DNA from 4 places in the Neorhizobium sp. NCHU2750 genome. Region 3 is predicted to be linked to each of the others. Evidence: riboswitches for the same ligand, from Rfam matches in the RefSeq annotation. Region 3 holds a riboswitch; each other region holds the start of a gene.

Region 1 (3,772 bases), 1.0 Mb from region 3:
CGACCGGGTCGACATCGCGGATGCGGTTCATCCGGGCAAGCGACAGGATCACGTCCGCGCGGCCCGTGCGTGGCGTCTGCCCGCCGACAAGGCCGGTATTGCCGGTCTGCGGCACGATCGCCGTGCCGGTCTCGCTCGCAAGCTTGAGGATCTCGGAGACTTCCTGCGTCGAGCCCGGCTTGAGGAGGAGGGGCGTCGATCCTTTGTAGAGACCGCGGTCCTCGATCAGATGCGGAGCAAGATCGGCGGCCTCCGTCACCACATTCGCATCGCCCACGATTGTCGCAAAGCGGGTTATCAGGCCGGGAGCCATGGCGGTATCGTTGGTTGCATTATCCATTGTCCGTCTCCTCCTCATGGGACCCGTCTCTTGGCGCGGCGGCGCGTGCGAGCCTGTCGTTGATTGCCTCGCCGAGCCCCTCGTCGGGTATGGCACTGACGGCGATATGCGCAGCGCCGCTGGCATCGGCACGCTTCAGATAGTCGAAAAGGTTTGCTGCGGCCTCCGCAAGGTCGCCCGAAGACGAAAGGTCGAGAACGATTGCAGCATGCTCCATGCCCGTGATCGTCGCCCCGGCAAAGCGGATCAGAGCTTCTCCGGGTTCGATCGCAGTGGCATCCAGACGGACGGCCGCACCCGGCGCGTAATGCGAGGCAAGCATGCCCGGCGCCTCGATGATTGCCGCCGGCCCGGCACGCCTGGTGATGCCGCGACCGGCGGCCCTGGCGATCTCTTCCGCCGCAAGCCCGCCCGGCCGCAGAAGCAGGATCGTTCCGGTCTCCGGGTCGACGCGTACGATGGTCGATTCCACACCCACTTTCGACGCGCCGCCATCAAGGATGAGCGGGATCTTGCTCCCCAGATCGTCCATCACGTGACGTGCGCTGGTCGGGCTGACCTTGCCGGACGTGTTGGCGCTCGGGGCAGCGAGAGGCCGGTCGAAGGCGCGGATCAGCTCGTTGGCAAACCCTGCCGGGCAGCGCAGTCCGACCGTGTCGAGCCCGGCCGTCGCCAGCGAATGGATGATGCTGTCCGGCTTCAGCGGCAGGATGATCGTCAGCGGCCCCGGCCAGAAGGCTTCGGCGAGCTGCCGCGATACGGGATCGAACACGGCATAGCGCTCCGCCATGGCGATATCGCAGACATGGCTGATCAGCGGGTTGAAGCGCGGCCGCCCCTTGGTCTCGTAGATCCGCGAAATGGCATCCGCCCGTGTCGCGTCGGCGGCAAGCCCGTAGACAGTCTCGGTCGGGATGGCGACGGCAAGACCTTCGCCAAGCACGCGCACGCCCTCGCGGATCGCGCGCTGCGGCTCAACACCCGTCTCTATGATTTCGGCTTTCATCCTGCCGTCAATACAGCGGAGCGCGCCCGCTTCAAAGCCTTTTGATCATTTCGCGGATCGTCGCGTCGGGCGCGCCGAGCATCAGCACGTTGCGCATCGCCTCATGCGGGTCGTTGGTCTGGAACAACAGCCCGTTCTTGCGCCAGCTGCGGTCGATCTTGGCCTGTTCGCCGGCCTCGCCCTCGACAGCGACGGCGAAATACATCCGCGCGTTCTGCGGACTGATGCGGGCAAAAAAGGCTTCGTCCTCGCCGATCTCCGAGGAGAAATTGGCGATGTAGAACGACCATGTGACCATGGAATCGCGCGAGAAGAAGGTGCGCGCCGCCGTTACATGGCAATAGCCGAGATGCGGGCTGCCATCGAGCGTGCGGTGGAAGATGATCTTCGGAAGAAAGATCGAGCGGTGAAAGCTGTTGAGCCGACGGTGCGTCGTCTCGCCTGCTGCCTCGAGCTTCTTGCCGGTCTTTTCGGCAACTTCCTCATAGGTCAGATAGCGGCGTTCGCTTGGAACCCACATCGGCCGGATGCGGGAAATGCGGCCCGTCCGCAGAAACTCCGAATGGGAAGTCGCGGTATTCGGCGCGGTGACGAAAGGCCTCTGTCTGTTGACCTCGTAATACCGGATCGGTGCTGGCATCTTGGCGGCTCTTCCGATTGGATTTTGACGAATACTATTAGCGACACCTTAACAGTCTGTTTCTGACCGTGCCGGCATGCCACGGCCCGCCCCGGACAATCCTGGGGAACGCTTTCTGCCAAAGCCTGTTCCGTCGTCGCCAATGCAGTTGCCGATGTCGCAATGTCGTCTATGCGACAGGCCGGCGTCACGCTTAAATATGACAAAGCTCAAGGTGCCGCCTTGCTAGGGAAGGTGGAGAATTGGGAAGCCGGCGGGTCGACGAGATCTATCCGGCGCTGCCCCCGCAACGGTGGTGGAGTTGAAGGCATGGCGTGAGGGAAACCCTTAAAGCCACTGGGACAGAGCCGAACGGCCGACCGGGAAGGTGCCATGCAATCCCTCTTGAAGGGAAACTCCTCAGCCCGGAAACCAGCCTGAGCCATGATTGACGACCGGTCGCGGAGGGCGCACGGGACAGGAATTGGTTGCGTTTCAAAAATGCCGCCGGCTTGTCCATGCCCTGAAGCTTGCTTGAATTGCGAGGAAGCATATGGACATTCATAGTCAGGTTCTGCGACAGCTGAAGAACCGCCGCGAGGGTTTCAGCCTCGAACAGCCCTTCTACATCGACCCCGACTACTACAAGCTCGATCTGGAAATGATCTGGTATCGCGACTGGCTGTTCGTCGGCCACGATTGCGAGATCGACAAGGCGGGCAAGTATGTCACCCTGCAGATCGGTGACTATCCGGTCCTCGTCATCCGCACCCGCGAAGGCGATATCCGCGCCTATCACAACACCTGTCGCCATCGCGGCCACCGCGTCTGCACCAAGGATGCCGGTTCCGCCACCCGTCTCGTCTGTCCCTATCACCAATGGACCTACCAGCATGACGGATCGCTGATGTCGGCCCGCCACATGGGCGAGAATTTCGACAAGAAGCAGTATGGCCTGAAACCCGTCCATTGCCAGGTCGTGGGCGGCTACATCTTCGTTTGCCTTGCCCAGGAAGCCCCTGATTTCGCCCCGGTGCGGGCCACGATCGAGCCCTACATGGCGCCGCATCGCCTGATGGAGACGAAGGTCGCCGCCAAGAACACCATCATCGAGAAGGGCAACTGGAAGCTCGTCTGGGAAAACAACCGCGAGTGCTATCACTGCGCCGGCAATCACCCGGAACTCTGCCGCACCTATCCGGAAGCCCCGACCGCGACCGGTGTCCAGGGTGCCGGCGATGACCCCTTCATCTCCGAGCACTGGAGTCGCTGCGAACAGGCAGGCCTGCCGAGCACGTTCAACATGTCGCCGGACGGCCAGTTCCGCGTCGCCCGCATGCCGCTCGTCGAGGATGCCGAGAGCTACACGATGGACGGCCGACCCGCGGTCAAGCGCTCGCTCTCCGACGATGTGAAGATCTCGCATATCGGCACGATGCTGCTCTTCCATTACCCAACCACCTGGAACCACATGCTGGTCGACCACGCGATCTCCTTCCGCGTCATCCCGATCGGCCCGGAAGAGACTGCGGTCACCACCACCTGGCTGGTTCACAAGGATGCCGTCGAAGGTGTCGACTACGATGTCGAGCAGCTCACCCATGTCTGGAACATGACCAACGACCAGGACCGCGCGATCGTCGAGGAAAATGCCTTCGGCATCCGTTCGCCGGCCTATGAGCCTGGTCCCTATTCCGAGGCGCATGAAGGCGGCGTCATGCAGTTCGTCGAATGGTATTCGAACTTCATGATCGATCGCCTGCAGGGCAAGGACAGCACGCTTTACGCGGTGGCGTGACGACAAAAG
Region 2 (3,772 bases), 2.1 Mb from region 3:
TCCCTATCCGGTACTCGACGACATCCTCGAATGCCTCGTCGAACAGGAGATGGGAACCGAGGAGATCGTCGCCCGCGGCCATGACGCCGCAACCGTCCACCGCATCGAGCATCTTCTCTATCTCGCCGAATACAAGCGCCGTCAGTCGGCACCGGGCGTCAAGATCACCAAGAAGAATTTCGGCCGCGACCGCCGTTACCCGATCACCAACCGCTTCCGGGATCGTTAACCGCCCTGCCGGAAACACCTTCGCTTCGGCAAGGATTTGCTGTTTTCTGTAGTCTGGATGGGCTGGAGAATGTCATGGCGGGTTCTACAGGCAGGGTCGGCATATTCATCGACGCGGAAAATCTTCCGACGCGCGTCGCCGGGCGGGTCATGGAGATCGCGGCCGGTTTCGGCAGGATCGTCGAGCGGCGGGTCTATGGCGACTTCACCCGCGAACACCTGAAACCATGGGCGGAAGCCGCCACCCATCACGCGCTGAGCATCCAGACCGCTCAGGCGACGATCTCGGGCAAGAACAGCAGCGACATAATGTTGGCGATCGATGTGGCCGAACTCATGTGCCGCTCGGATATCGATGTCTTCTGCATCGTGACCTGCGACAGTGACTTCATCCACCTCGCCACCCGCCTGCGCATGCGCGGCCACAGGGCGATAGGCATAGGCGGCACGAAGGCGTCGCCGGCATTAAGGCTGGCATTCGACAAATTCTTCGAGGTCGAGCTTGCCCTCAAGGAAGCGGACCCGCCAAAGGCGGTGAAGAGCACGACACGGGCAAAGACGGCCAAGGCCGAGGAGCCGGCAAAGGTTGCCAAGACTGCCGAGAATACAAAGCCTGCCAAGCCGCTCGAGACAGGCAAGGTCGTCGCCCTAAAGCGCGCCGGTGATATTCGGCCCTATATTGTTCAAGCGCTGAATTCTATTGGGCGCGCGCCGCAGGATTGGGTGGAGGTCGGCCGGTTGTCGTCCGCGATCCGGCAGCTCAATCCCGAATTCAAGCCGAACAATTTCGGCTCGGCCAAGTTTAGTACCGTATTGAAGAATTGCGAATTTCTGGAAACACGCAAAGATGGGACGATAGGCATGCAGGTAAGGGTAAAGGACATCACAGCACCTCTGGTACAGGGTGGAGCTGGCGCGTGACGCTCCGCAGCTCGGTCGAGATCTACAATATCCGCACCCGGCAGAGCCGCATCGTCTGGCAGACGGAAGAGCTGTTCGAGGCACCCAACTGGTCGCCGGACGGACGCTACCTGATGCTCAATGCCGATGGTTTGATCTATCGCCTGTCTCCAGACGGTGATGGCGTGCCGGACCGCGTCGACACCGGCTTTGCCAACCGCTGCAACAACGACCACGGCATATCCCCCGACGGCACCCTGATCGCGATTTCCGACAAGGTCGAGTTCGGCAAATCGGCAATCTATATCCTGCCGGCCGAGGGCGGGATGCCGAAGCTGATCACCGAAAACCTGCCCTCCTACTGGCATGGCTGGTCTCCCGACGGACAGACGGTGACCTATTGCGGCATCCGTGATCAGGTCTTCGATATCTACACGATCGGCATCGATGGTGAGAACGAGACCCGCCTGACCTTCGGCGAGGGCCGCAATGACGGACCGGATTATTCACCGGACGGCAAGTGGATCTATTTCAACTCCAGCCGTACGGGCCGCATGCAGATCTGGCGCGTGCCGGCCGAAGGCGGCGAGGCGGAGCGCATCACCGACAGCGCCTATGGCGACTGGTTCCCGCATCCATCGCCCAAGGGCGACAAGATCGTCTTCGTCTCCTATGACGGCGATGTCTTCGATCATCCGCGCGACCTCGATGTCCGTGTAAGGCTGATGGACATGGATGGCGGCAATGTCGAGACCCTATTCGAGCTTTTCGGCGGGCAGGGCACGATGAACTCGCCGAACTGGTCACCGCACGGTGATGAATTCGCCTATGTCCGTTACTTCCCTGCGGCGTGATCGGTCTTGCCTCGAAGTCGCAGGCCCGGCATAACTCCTCCCGTCAGGTGCCCGCCATTGGCGGGAGAATCGGGAAGCCGGCGCAATTCCGGCACGTGCCCAACGCTGTGAGGCGGACGGTCATCGCATGAGGTAAACCTCAGCCACTGGGCGACTGTCCGGGAAGGCGGCGATGGCCGGATGAAGCCAAGTCAGAAGACCGGCCTGACAGGATGGACCGATCCGCGCGGACAGCGGACAGGTTGTAAGGTTCGTGTGGCGCCGCAGGCGTGACCGGAACCTCAGGCATTGTTGGGGAAAGACGATGCGACCTGAATTGATACCCGAACTGCGACTCCCGGCCCTGGATGAAAGCCCGGATACCGGTCTTGTGGCGGCCGGACCATTTTCCGAAGACGAACGCGCGGCCGTCTACCGCGCCATCGGGACGCGACGTGACGTGCGCGACCAGTTCCTCTCCGACCCTATACCCGATGACGTGTTGAGGCGCCTTCTCGACGCGGCCCATGCAGCGCCGTCGGTCGGCTTCATGCAGCCGTGGAATTTCATCCTCGTTCGCGACGAGAAAGTCAGGCATGCGGCCTGGCAGGCGTTCTCGAAAGCCAATGACGAGGCCGAGGCGATGTTCCCGCAGGACAAGCGCAGTACCTATCGAAGCCTCAAGCTTGAAGGCATTCGCAAGGCGCCGCTGTCGATCTGCGTCACCTGCGATCCCGATCGCGCAGGACCGGTCGTGCTCGGCCGCACCCACAATGCCCGCATGGACAGCTATTCGACCGTCTGCGCCATCCAGAACCTCTGGCTGGCAGCGCGTGCGGAAGGCATCGGTGTCGGCTGGGTCAGCATCTTTCGCGACGAGGACATGCACGCGATCCTCGGCATACCGGAGAAGATCGAGATCGTCGCCTGGCTTTGCCTTGGTTATGTCGACGCGCTTTATGAGGAACCGGAACTCGCGATCAAGGGCTGGCGCCAGCGCCTCCCGCTGAACGATCTTGTCTTCGAGGACGCCTGGGGCCGCAAATAGGCGCGTCCATCAGGACGCGCGCCTGATCCCCGTTCCTCGCTGTCCTATTGCTGTGGCTGCGGGCCGCTCGATTTCGGGTTGGCAAGATCGATCTTCTCGTCCGGGAAGAATTCCGGCCCGATCACCCGGACCTTTCTGTCGGGATCATAAGGACGGTCCGGCGGGAACTGGATCGGCGCTTCCTTCTGTGTCGTCACCGGCTGAGGACTTCCGAGATGGGTGATGCTGGAATTGGCCTTGTCGGCGGCCGGAGCGGGCATATGTGGTGCTGCCTCGTAAAGCCCGGCACCCGTCTGGTTCTCGTCGGGGCCGGGAAGCGCGATGCCGCGGATCCTGATGCGTTCCTTCTCATCGATCGCGGCCTGGGTATCGAGATCGGTCGGCGTGCAGTTGTTCTCGCGGATGGCAGACAGGATGGCCACGCGCTCTTCCGAAGGCTGCAGCAGCGAGCGGCTGTTGTTGCGTTGCTCGGCGAGCTTTTCCCGATCGCCTTCCAGCCGCTGCAGCTTGTCCTGCATGTCGTGGCACTGGTCGTCGCTATGGTTGTTGCCGCCGAGCGTGACGATGCTGCCGCCGCAGCCGCTCTGCCGCATGTCGATGCGCAAACGGCGGATATCGGAATTCATCGCGCTCAGATCCTGCGCGTAATTGCGGACATTCCGTGTCGTGCCGATGATCTGCGGCGTGCTGGCGAGCCGGCGATAGAGATTGGCGCAGGCCTCGACATCGCGCGCCAGCACCGCCTGCGGCAAGGCCATGCAGG
Region 3 (3,772 bases):
GGGATGGTGCAGGTCGGAGAGATTGGTGAGCGCGAGGCTGCCTTCACCCCATCCCGCCGCAACGCCGTTCAGGTCGCTGCCGGAAAAGGACAGCACCACCACATCGGCCGGCGACTGATTGAGGTCTACCGGTTCGATCAGATCGTCGAGCGACGACGATGTGGTGGCGAGTATATGCATCCTCTTCCTTTGTCTGCCGCAATTCCGGAATTGCCTTGCGCGGGATTCAGGCCGCCAGCATCTTCTCGATTGCAGCGCGATCAATACCCTTTTCGCCGATCACGACGAGGCGGCTCTGGCGGATTTCGCCGGGCGCCCAGGCGCGGTCGAAATAATGGTTCACGCGCGATCCTACTGCCTGAACCTGCAGGCGCATCGGCTTGTTCGCGACGTCGATGAAGCCCTTTATGCGCAGCACGTTTTCCGCTTCCGCCGTGGCGGAGATACGCTCTGCCAGAGCTTCCGCGTCAGTCACGGCCGGAAGATCGATGACGAAGCTGTCGAATTCGTCGTGATCGTGGTCTTCCTCGTCGTCGTGATGGGTCTTGCGGTTTTCGATATCGTCCTCGACAGCAAGGCCAAGGCCAATCAGCACGCCCGGATCGACGGCGCCCTTGGCAGCCGGCACGATCTTCACCGCGCGCGGCAGATGCGCCTGGACACGGCCCTTGGCGGCAGCGAGCGACGCCTGATCGAGCAGGTCGGTCTTGGTCAGCACGATCATGTCGGCGCAGGCAACCTGATCCTCGAAGACTTCCTCGACCGGGTCGTCGTGGTCGATCGAGCCGTCTGCCTCGCGCTGGGCTTCGAGCGCCACATGGTCGTCGGCAACACGGCCTTCGGCCAGCGCCACGCCATCGACGACGGCAACGACGCCATCGACGGTGACGCGAGCCTTGACGGCCGGCCACTGGAAGGCCTGGACGAGCGGCTTGGGCAGAGCGAGGCCCGAGGTTTCGATCAGGATATGATCAACGCGCGGTTCGCGGGCGAGGATCTGGTCGATCGCGGGGACGAAATCGTCTGCGACCGTGCAGCAGATGCAGCCGTTTGCGAGCTCGATGATGTTATCGTCTGGGCAGCTTTCGATGCCGCAACCTTTGAGCACTTCGCCATCGATGCCGACATCGCCGAATTCGTTGACGATGATGGCCAGCCGCTTGCCGTCGAGCTTTTCGATCAGGTTGCGGATCAGCGTGGTCTTGCCGGCACCGAGAAAGCCGGTGACGACGGTGCAGGGTACGCGATCGAACTTGGGGGCGGAATTGACGCTCATGCAGGCATGTCCTCGTGATGATGGAAGGGGGGGATGCGGGCCGTCATGCCCTTGCCGCGCAGGCATGTCGGGCGGCTGCGAAGGGGAAGCAGGCCGCGTTCGTCGGCGGCCAGCATCATTGCGCCGGTGACGATGTCGTCGGCATTTTCGGTCGAGAGATGGCCGAACACATAGGACCAGCCGGAGCGGCGATTGAAGGCGGCGCTCGGCCCCTTGTCGCAATTGGAAAGGCAGGTGACGGGCTTTATCGCAAGCGGCTTGCCTTCGGCCGCCTCTCTCAATGCCTCTATCAGTGCGACACCGGGGCGGACCGTGCTGTTGGTTGACTCGCGGCAATTGGTGCAGACGAAGATCGTCACGTCGATCTCGCCGGCATTGCCGTCGTCGGCCAGACTTCCATCGTCTTTTTGCACTTCATCCGTCATCAGGCCGCAAACCGCCGGGTTTCTCAAAAAATCGGGGTGCGCGACAGGTGGCGGACCATCCTGCAGTGAAAACAAGGCCTTGCCCGGAGCACCCCGCCCGGAAAAGCATGAATGTGGAACGGCAGGTCTCCTGGCTCACGGGTCGTCGCCACCTGCCTGCCTTCCCAGATGGATCCGGTCCCTATCTCCTAGGTTGGATCTCTCCAGTGGCGTCTTTGGCAAGATGGCTCGCCGCCTACAGTTGCGGGGGCAGCCGCGGCATTGGATCCCAGCGAAGACGCCGAATCCGCACCGCATTCTCTCTTAGCCCTTGCCGTTGCCGGCAAGAGACCGTCGTAACCATCAAGTAAGCGCTCCCGCGGGGTGCTGTCAATGTCGCAGAAGCGATTGCCGAGGCAACGGATTTGCCTATAGTCGTCGCCGACGCACGAGGGTGGTTGCGGACACAAGGCGGCGTGGCGGGCTCTTCGCCAACCGCCCGGTTTTTCCGTAACGGATTTGAATGAGGGCCATATGCTGGATCAGGTTGCTTTTGCGGCCGCCGGTCAGGACCCAAGCAGGAGCTTGCAGCAGGTTGAAGGATATCGATCAGTCCACTGAGGAGCGCCATCGCGCCAAGATGGTCAACCGCAAAGCTGTTCAGGATGCGGAAGTGGCCGAGAAAACCGTCGAAAAAGGGCTTCTCATCGTCCATACCGGACCGGGCAAGGGCAAATCGACGGCGGCCTTCGGGCTGGCGCTGCGCATGCTCGGCAATAATCGCCGCGTCGGCATCGTACAGTTCATCAAGGGCGCCTGGTCGACCGGTGAACAGCCGGCGCTTGCGACATTCGGCGATCGTGTCGTCTGGCACACGATGGGCGAGGGGTTCACCTGGGAAACCCAGGATATCAAGCGGGACATTGCCGCTGCCGAGAGGGCATGGGCCAAGGCGCTCGACCTGATGGCCGACGACTCGATCGGTCTCGTCATTCTCGACGAACTCAATATCGCGCTGCGTTACGACTATCTCGATCTTGAGAGCGTCGTTGCTTCGCTCGCGACGCGGCGCCCCGACCTGCATGTGGTCGTGACCGGCCGCAATGCCAAGCCGGCGCTGATCGAGGCTGCCGATCTCGTCACCGAGATGACGCTGGTCAAGCACCATTTCAAGGCCGGGGTGAAGGCCCAGGCCGGTATCGAGTTCTGAACCATGGCTGCTCGCTCGCTGATGTTCCAGGGAACGGGTTCGGACGTGGGCAAGTCGCTGATCGTCGCCGGCCTGGCGCGCGCGTTTACGCTGCGCGGTCTCAAGGTTTTGCCGTTCAAGCCGCAGAACATGTCCAACAATGCTGCCGTGACGGCCGATGGTGGTGAGATCGGCCGGGCGCAGGCCTTGCAGGCGCGGGCGGCGGGTGTGCCGCTCAGCGTCCACATGAACCCGGTTCTGTTGAAGCCGCAAAGCGATATCGGCTCGCAGGTCGTGGTTCAGGGCCGGGTGGAAGGCAATGCGAAAGCGTCGGAATATCAGCAACTGAAGCCAAGATTGCTGTCGCGGGTAATGGAAAGCTACGAGATCCTGCGGGCAAAGGCCGATCTCGTTCTCGTTGAAGGTGCGGGCAGCGCGTCCGAGATCAATCTGCGCCAGAACGACATTGCCAATATGGGTTTTGCGCGTGCCGCCGACGTGCCGGTCATACTGATCGGCGATATCGATCGCGGCGGCGTCATTGCCAGTATCGCGGGGACGAAACTCGTGATCGATGCGGATGATGCGGCGATGATCCGTGGCTTCATCGTCAATCGGTTCCGCGGCGATCCGGCGCTGTTTGCCGAGGGGATGGATCTGATCTCGAGGTTTACCGGCTGGCAATCGGTCGGGCTTCTGCCGCATTTTGCCGATGCGGCTCTCCTGCCGGCGGAGGATGCCCTCGGTCTGAACCAGTCGTTTGCCCGCAAGCCGGATGCGAAAATCCGCATCGCGGTACCGATCCTGCCGCATATTTCCAATTTCGACGATCTCGATCCGCTGGAGGCCGAGCCGGAGGTGGAATTGATCCGCGTGCGTCGCGGGGAGGCCATTCCGGGCGAT
Region 4 (3,772 bases), 1.5 Mb from region 3:
CCTGCGTCCAGGGCGAGAGTGCCGAGCGATGCGGCGTGCGGCCGAGCTTCACCACATCGACCACGTTGACATGTGCCTCCGTCATCGAATGCTGCTCGACGACCGCGACGCGCCGGGCAAGTTCCCGCCGCCCGAAACTGCCGATCGCCCGGCCGTCCAGACTGACGTTGCCTTCCGCCGGGCCGCGCAGCCCCGCAAGCAGCCGGATCAGCGAGGATTTTCCCGAGCCGTTGGGGCCGATCAGCCCGAGCGTCTGCCCGGCCTCGACGGACACGGAAATGCCGTCGACGATCACCTTGCGGCCGGCCAGGAAACGGACCGCATGGGCGGCAAGTATCGCCTCGGCGCTCATGCGGGTCTCCTTGCACGGTAGAGGATGACGGAGAAGAACGGCACGCCGACCAGTGCTGTGACCACACCGATCGGCAGCACCTGCGGCGCGATGATGATGCGCGAGACGATATCGGCAACCACCATGAACAGTGCGCCGGTCAGCGCGCAGGCGGGCAGCAGCCGCATATGGCCGGGCCCGACGACGAAGCGGGCTGCATGCGGAATGACGAGTCCGACGAAGCCGATGGCACCGACCATGCTGACCATGGTGGCCGTCATCAGCGCGGTGACGAGAAGCAGCAGGGCGCGTACCCGGCCGACAGCGATGCCGAGCGAACGGGCGGCATCCTCGCCGAAGGTGAAGGCATCGAGCGCCCGCGAATGCCAGATGCAGACGACGAGCCCGACGGCGACGACGATCGCGGCAAGCGCCACGTCGGGCCAGCGGACGCCGGAAAAGCTGCCGAGCAGCCAGAACATCACGCTGCGCGCCTGTTCGGCATTGGCCGAGGTCGAGACGATATAGGAGGTGAGCGCATTGAACAGCTGCGAGGCGGCGACGCCCGCCAGAATGGTGCGGTCTGCCGTCTGTCGCCCGGTCGTCAGCACGATGACGAAGGCGAAGGCGAGGATCGCCCCGGCAAAAGCGCCGGCCGAAAGCGAGATCGCCCCGCCGCCAAGCCCCAGCAGCATGACCGAAACCGCGCCTGTGGAGGCACCGGCCGAAACGCCGAGCACATAGGGTTCGGCCAGCGAGTTGCGTAAGAGCGACTGCAGGATCGCACCCGACAGCGCCAGCGCCGCGCCGCAGAAGGCGGCAAGCAGCGAGCGTGACAGGCGGTAATCCCAGATCACCGCTTCCTGGATGCGTGGCACCGCGATTGCGGTCAGGCCGAGCCTGTTGGTGACGGCCGCAGCCGCCGTCTTCATCGGGATCGCCATCTCGCCGATTGCAATCCCCGCCGTCATGGCGAAGAGCAAAGCGATGAGGACGAGGAGGGCGCCGGCAGTGCCGGCAGCCCAGACTCTGGTCCGCGATGGCGTCACTGCGACAGGCCGAAGGACTTGATGCCGCGGGCCAGCGTCTCGATGCCGTCGATCGTGCGGATCGTCGGGTTCATCGACTGCGCGTCCATCATCACGAAGCGCCTGTTCTTCACCGCGTCGAGCTGGCTGACGACCGGATCATGTTCGAGGAAATCGATCTTCACCTTTGGGTCGTCGGCGGCATAGCGGCGGCGGTCCATCGTGGCGATGACGATGACGGCCGGATTGGCCTCGGCGATCGTCTCCCAGCCGACCAGTGGCCATTCCTCCTCGGTCGACACGACATTTTTCGCGCCGATCGTCTTCAGGATATAGGCGGGCGCACTGTTCTTGCCGGCGATGAAGGCATCGCCCTTGGTCTCCTTGCTGGAGAACCAGAAGACGATCGGCAGGTTCTTCGCCTCGGCCCCCTTGATCGAGGCGACCGCTGCCGCCTCGCGCGCCTTGAGATCGGCGGTGAGCTTGTCGCCGCGGTCCTGTACGTCGAAGATCTCGGCCAGTTCATCGATCTCCCGATAGATCAGGTCCATCGTGAAGAGTTCCTTGCGCACCCCGTCGCCGCCATCGGTATTGGTCTTGGCGACGCAATCGGCCGGCGAGATATAGGTGTTGATACCGAGATCGGAAAACTGCTCGCGCTTGCCGACCGAGCCCATCGGACCGACATGCCATTCGAATTCGGCGGCAACCAGATCCGGCTCCAGCCCGACGACCGACTCGAAGCTCGGATCGTTGTCGGCAAGCCGTTTGATCTTCGCATTGGCCTCGGCATATTGCGGCAGTACCGGGCCGACCCAGACGGCGGTGCCGGCGACCTTGTCGGCGAGCCCGAGCGAATAGAGGATTTCGGTCATGCCCTGGCCGATCGAGACGATCTTTCGAGGTGTCTTGTCGAATGTGACCTTCTGGCCGCAATTCTCGATGGTCAGCGGATAGCTGGTCGAGCCTGCGAAGGCGGTGGCGGGAAGAGCCGATGCGGAAAGCGCAAAGAGCGCGGCAATCAAGCCGAGTTTCATGTCCTGTCCTTTAAGAGTGAATGGCTAAGCCGGGATGAAAGGCAGGACGTTGCAGTGCCGCGACCGCGGATTGCATCGGAAACGGCGGGCGACGGCGTCGCTTGCGTCATAAGTCTCTCCCTGCCGGAACACCTCGTCCGGTACTGGTTGGCCTAAGCTGCGGCAGGTCTCCTGACTTGCGGCTCATACGCCCTGTCGTCTCCTTCCCGGCCGGTGAGGCCAGTGGCTGTGACGAAGGGCTCGCCGCTTACAGTTGCGAGGGCAGTCGCGGAATTGGTCGGGGCTGATAGCCCGAAACCTCACCGCATTCCCTTTTCATCTGCGAATGCAGAACCGTAGCGTGTCCTTGATAGGAGACCGTCTGGTGCTTGTCCAGTGATCTTGACTGCACGGCAGGAAGGGGGACCAAAACTCCCGCAGGAGGCTTGACGACCCGCCGTGCATGTGCTGACGTAATAGTATAACGTAACGCGCAATGCAATGGACATCTGTTATGAAAGAGAGACTCCCCGTCACCGTGCTTTCCGGCTTTCTCGGCGCCGGCAAGACGACGCTGCTCAACCATATCCTTGCCAATAGGGATGGGCTGCGGGTGGCGCTGATCGTCAACGACATGAGCGAGGTCAATATCGATGCAGCGCTGGTGCGTGATGGCGGTGCCAACCTCTCCCGTACCGAGGAGCAATTGGTGGAGATGACCAATGGCTGCATCTGTTGCACGCTGCGCGATGACCTGTTGACCGAGGTTCGGGCCTTGGCGGAGCAGGGCAGGTTCGACTATCTGCTGATCGAATCGACCGGTATCGCCGAGCCGCTGCCGGTTGCCGCCACCTTCGACTTCCGCGACGAGAACGGCATGAGCCTGTCCGATGTCGCAAGGCTCGACACGATGGTGACGGTCGTCGATGCCGCCAATCTTTTGAAGGATTACGGTTCCGGCGATTTCCTTGCCGATCGCGGCGAGACGGCGGGCGAGGGCGACAACCGCACCATCGTCGATCTTCTCGTCGAACAGATCGAGTTTGCCGATGTGGTGATCCTCAACAAGATCGGCACGGCAACCGAGGCTGAACGCGACGCCGCGCGAAAAATCATCGTCGCGCTCAATCCGGATGCCAGGCTGATCGAGACCGATTTTGGCAAAGTGGAGCTGAAGGAGATCCTCGGCACGGGGCGCTTCGATTTCGACAAGGCGCAGGAACATCCGCTCTGGTTCAAGGAACTGCATGGCTTCAAGGATCATGTTCCGGAAACCGAGGAATACGGCATCCGCTCCTTCGTCTATCGCGCCAGACAGCCTTTCGAGCCGGAACTCTTCCAGCGCTTCATCGATCGCTCATGGCCGGGCGTGGTGCGGGCGAAAGGCTTCTTCTGGC

What was found. Region 3 has a riboswitch for cobalamin ahead of NCHU2750_RS18395 (DUF1636 family protein). Riboswitches for the same ligand answer to the same signal wherever they lie in the genome.
Region 1: linked by a shared signal. The riboswitch ahead of NCHU2750_RS02375 (aromatic ring-hydroxylating oxygenase subunit alpha) and the one ahead of NCHU2750_RS18395 (DUF1636 family protein) in region 3 are both predicted to bind cobalamin.
Region 2: linked by a shared signal. The riboswitch ahead of bluB (5,6-dimethylbenzimidazole synthase) and the one ahead of NCHU2750_RS18395 (DUF1636 family protein) in region 3 are both predicted to bind cobalamin.
Region 4: linked by a shared signal. The riboswitch ahead of NCHU2750_RS05140 (ABC transporter substrate-binding protein) and the one ahead of NCHU2750_RS18395 (DUF1636 family protein) in region 3 are both predicted to bind cobalamin.

The regions. Positions count from the first base shown of each region.
Region 1 covers NZ_CP030827.1:497,888-501,659, forward strand. Annotated here, with positions in the region: gene NCHU2750_RS02360 (FAD-binding oxidoreductase) at 1-340, opposite strand, end outside; gene NCHU2750_RS02365 (L-threonylcarbamoyladenylate synthase) at 333-1,346, opposite strand; gene NCHU2750_RS02370 (DUF6656 family protein) at 1,378-1,986, opposite strand; cobalamin riboswitch at 2,181-2,420, shown strand; gene NCHU2750_RS02375 (aromatic ring-hydroxylating oxygenase subunit alpha) at 2,519-3,763, shown strand.
Region 2 covers NZ_CP030827.1:1,764,545-1,768,316, forward strand. Annotated here, with positions in the region: gene NCHU2750_RS08685 (NAD+ synthase) at 1-229, shown strand, start outside; gene NCHU2750_RS08690 (NYN domain-containing protein) at 304-1,149, shown strand; gene NCHU2750_RS08695 (TolB family protein) at 1,146-1,982, shown strand; cobalamin riboswitch at 2,011-2,204, shown strand; gene bluB (5,6-dimethylbenzimidazole synthase) at 2,287-3,009, shown strand; gene NCHU2750_RS08705 (hypothetical protein) at 3,054-3,772, opposite strand, start outside.
Region 3 covers NZ_CP030827.1:3,814,917-3,818,688, reverse strand. Annotated here, with positions in the region: gene cobN (cobaltochelatase subunit CobN) at 1-180, opposite strand, end outside; gene cobW (cobalamin biosynthesis protein CobW) at 227-1,276, opposite strand; gene NCHU2750_RS18395 (DUF1636 family protein) at 1,273-1,701, opposite strand; cobalamin riboswitch at 1,805-2,051, opposite strand; gene cobO (cob(I)yrinic acid a,c-diamide adenosyltransferase) at 2,321-2,890, shown strand; gene NCHU2750_RS18385 (cobyric acid synthase) at 2,894-3,772, shown strand, end outside.
Region 4 covers NZ_CP030827.1:1,033,559-1,037,330, forward strand. Annotated here, with positions in the region: gene NCHU2750_RS05130 (ABC transporter ATP-binding protein) at 1-352, opposite strand, end outside; gene NCHU2750_RS05135 (FecCD family ABC transporter permease) at 349-1,380, opposite strand; gene NCHU2750_RS05140 (ABC transporter substrate-binding protein) at 1,377-2,396, opposite strand; cobalamin riboswitch at 2,541-2,749, opposite strand; gene zigA (zinc metallochaperone GTPase ZigA) at 2,890-3,772, shown strand, end outside.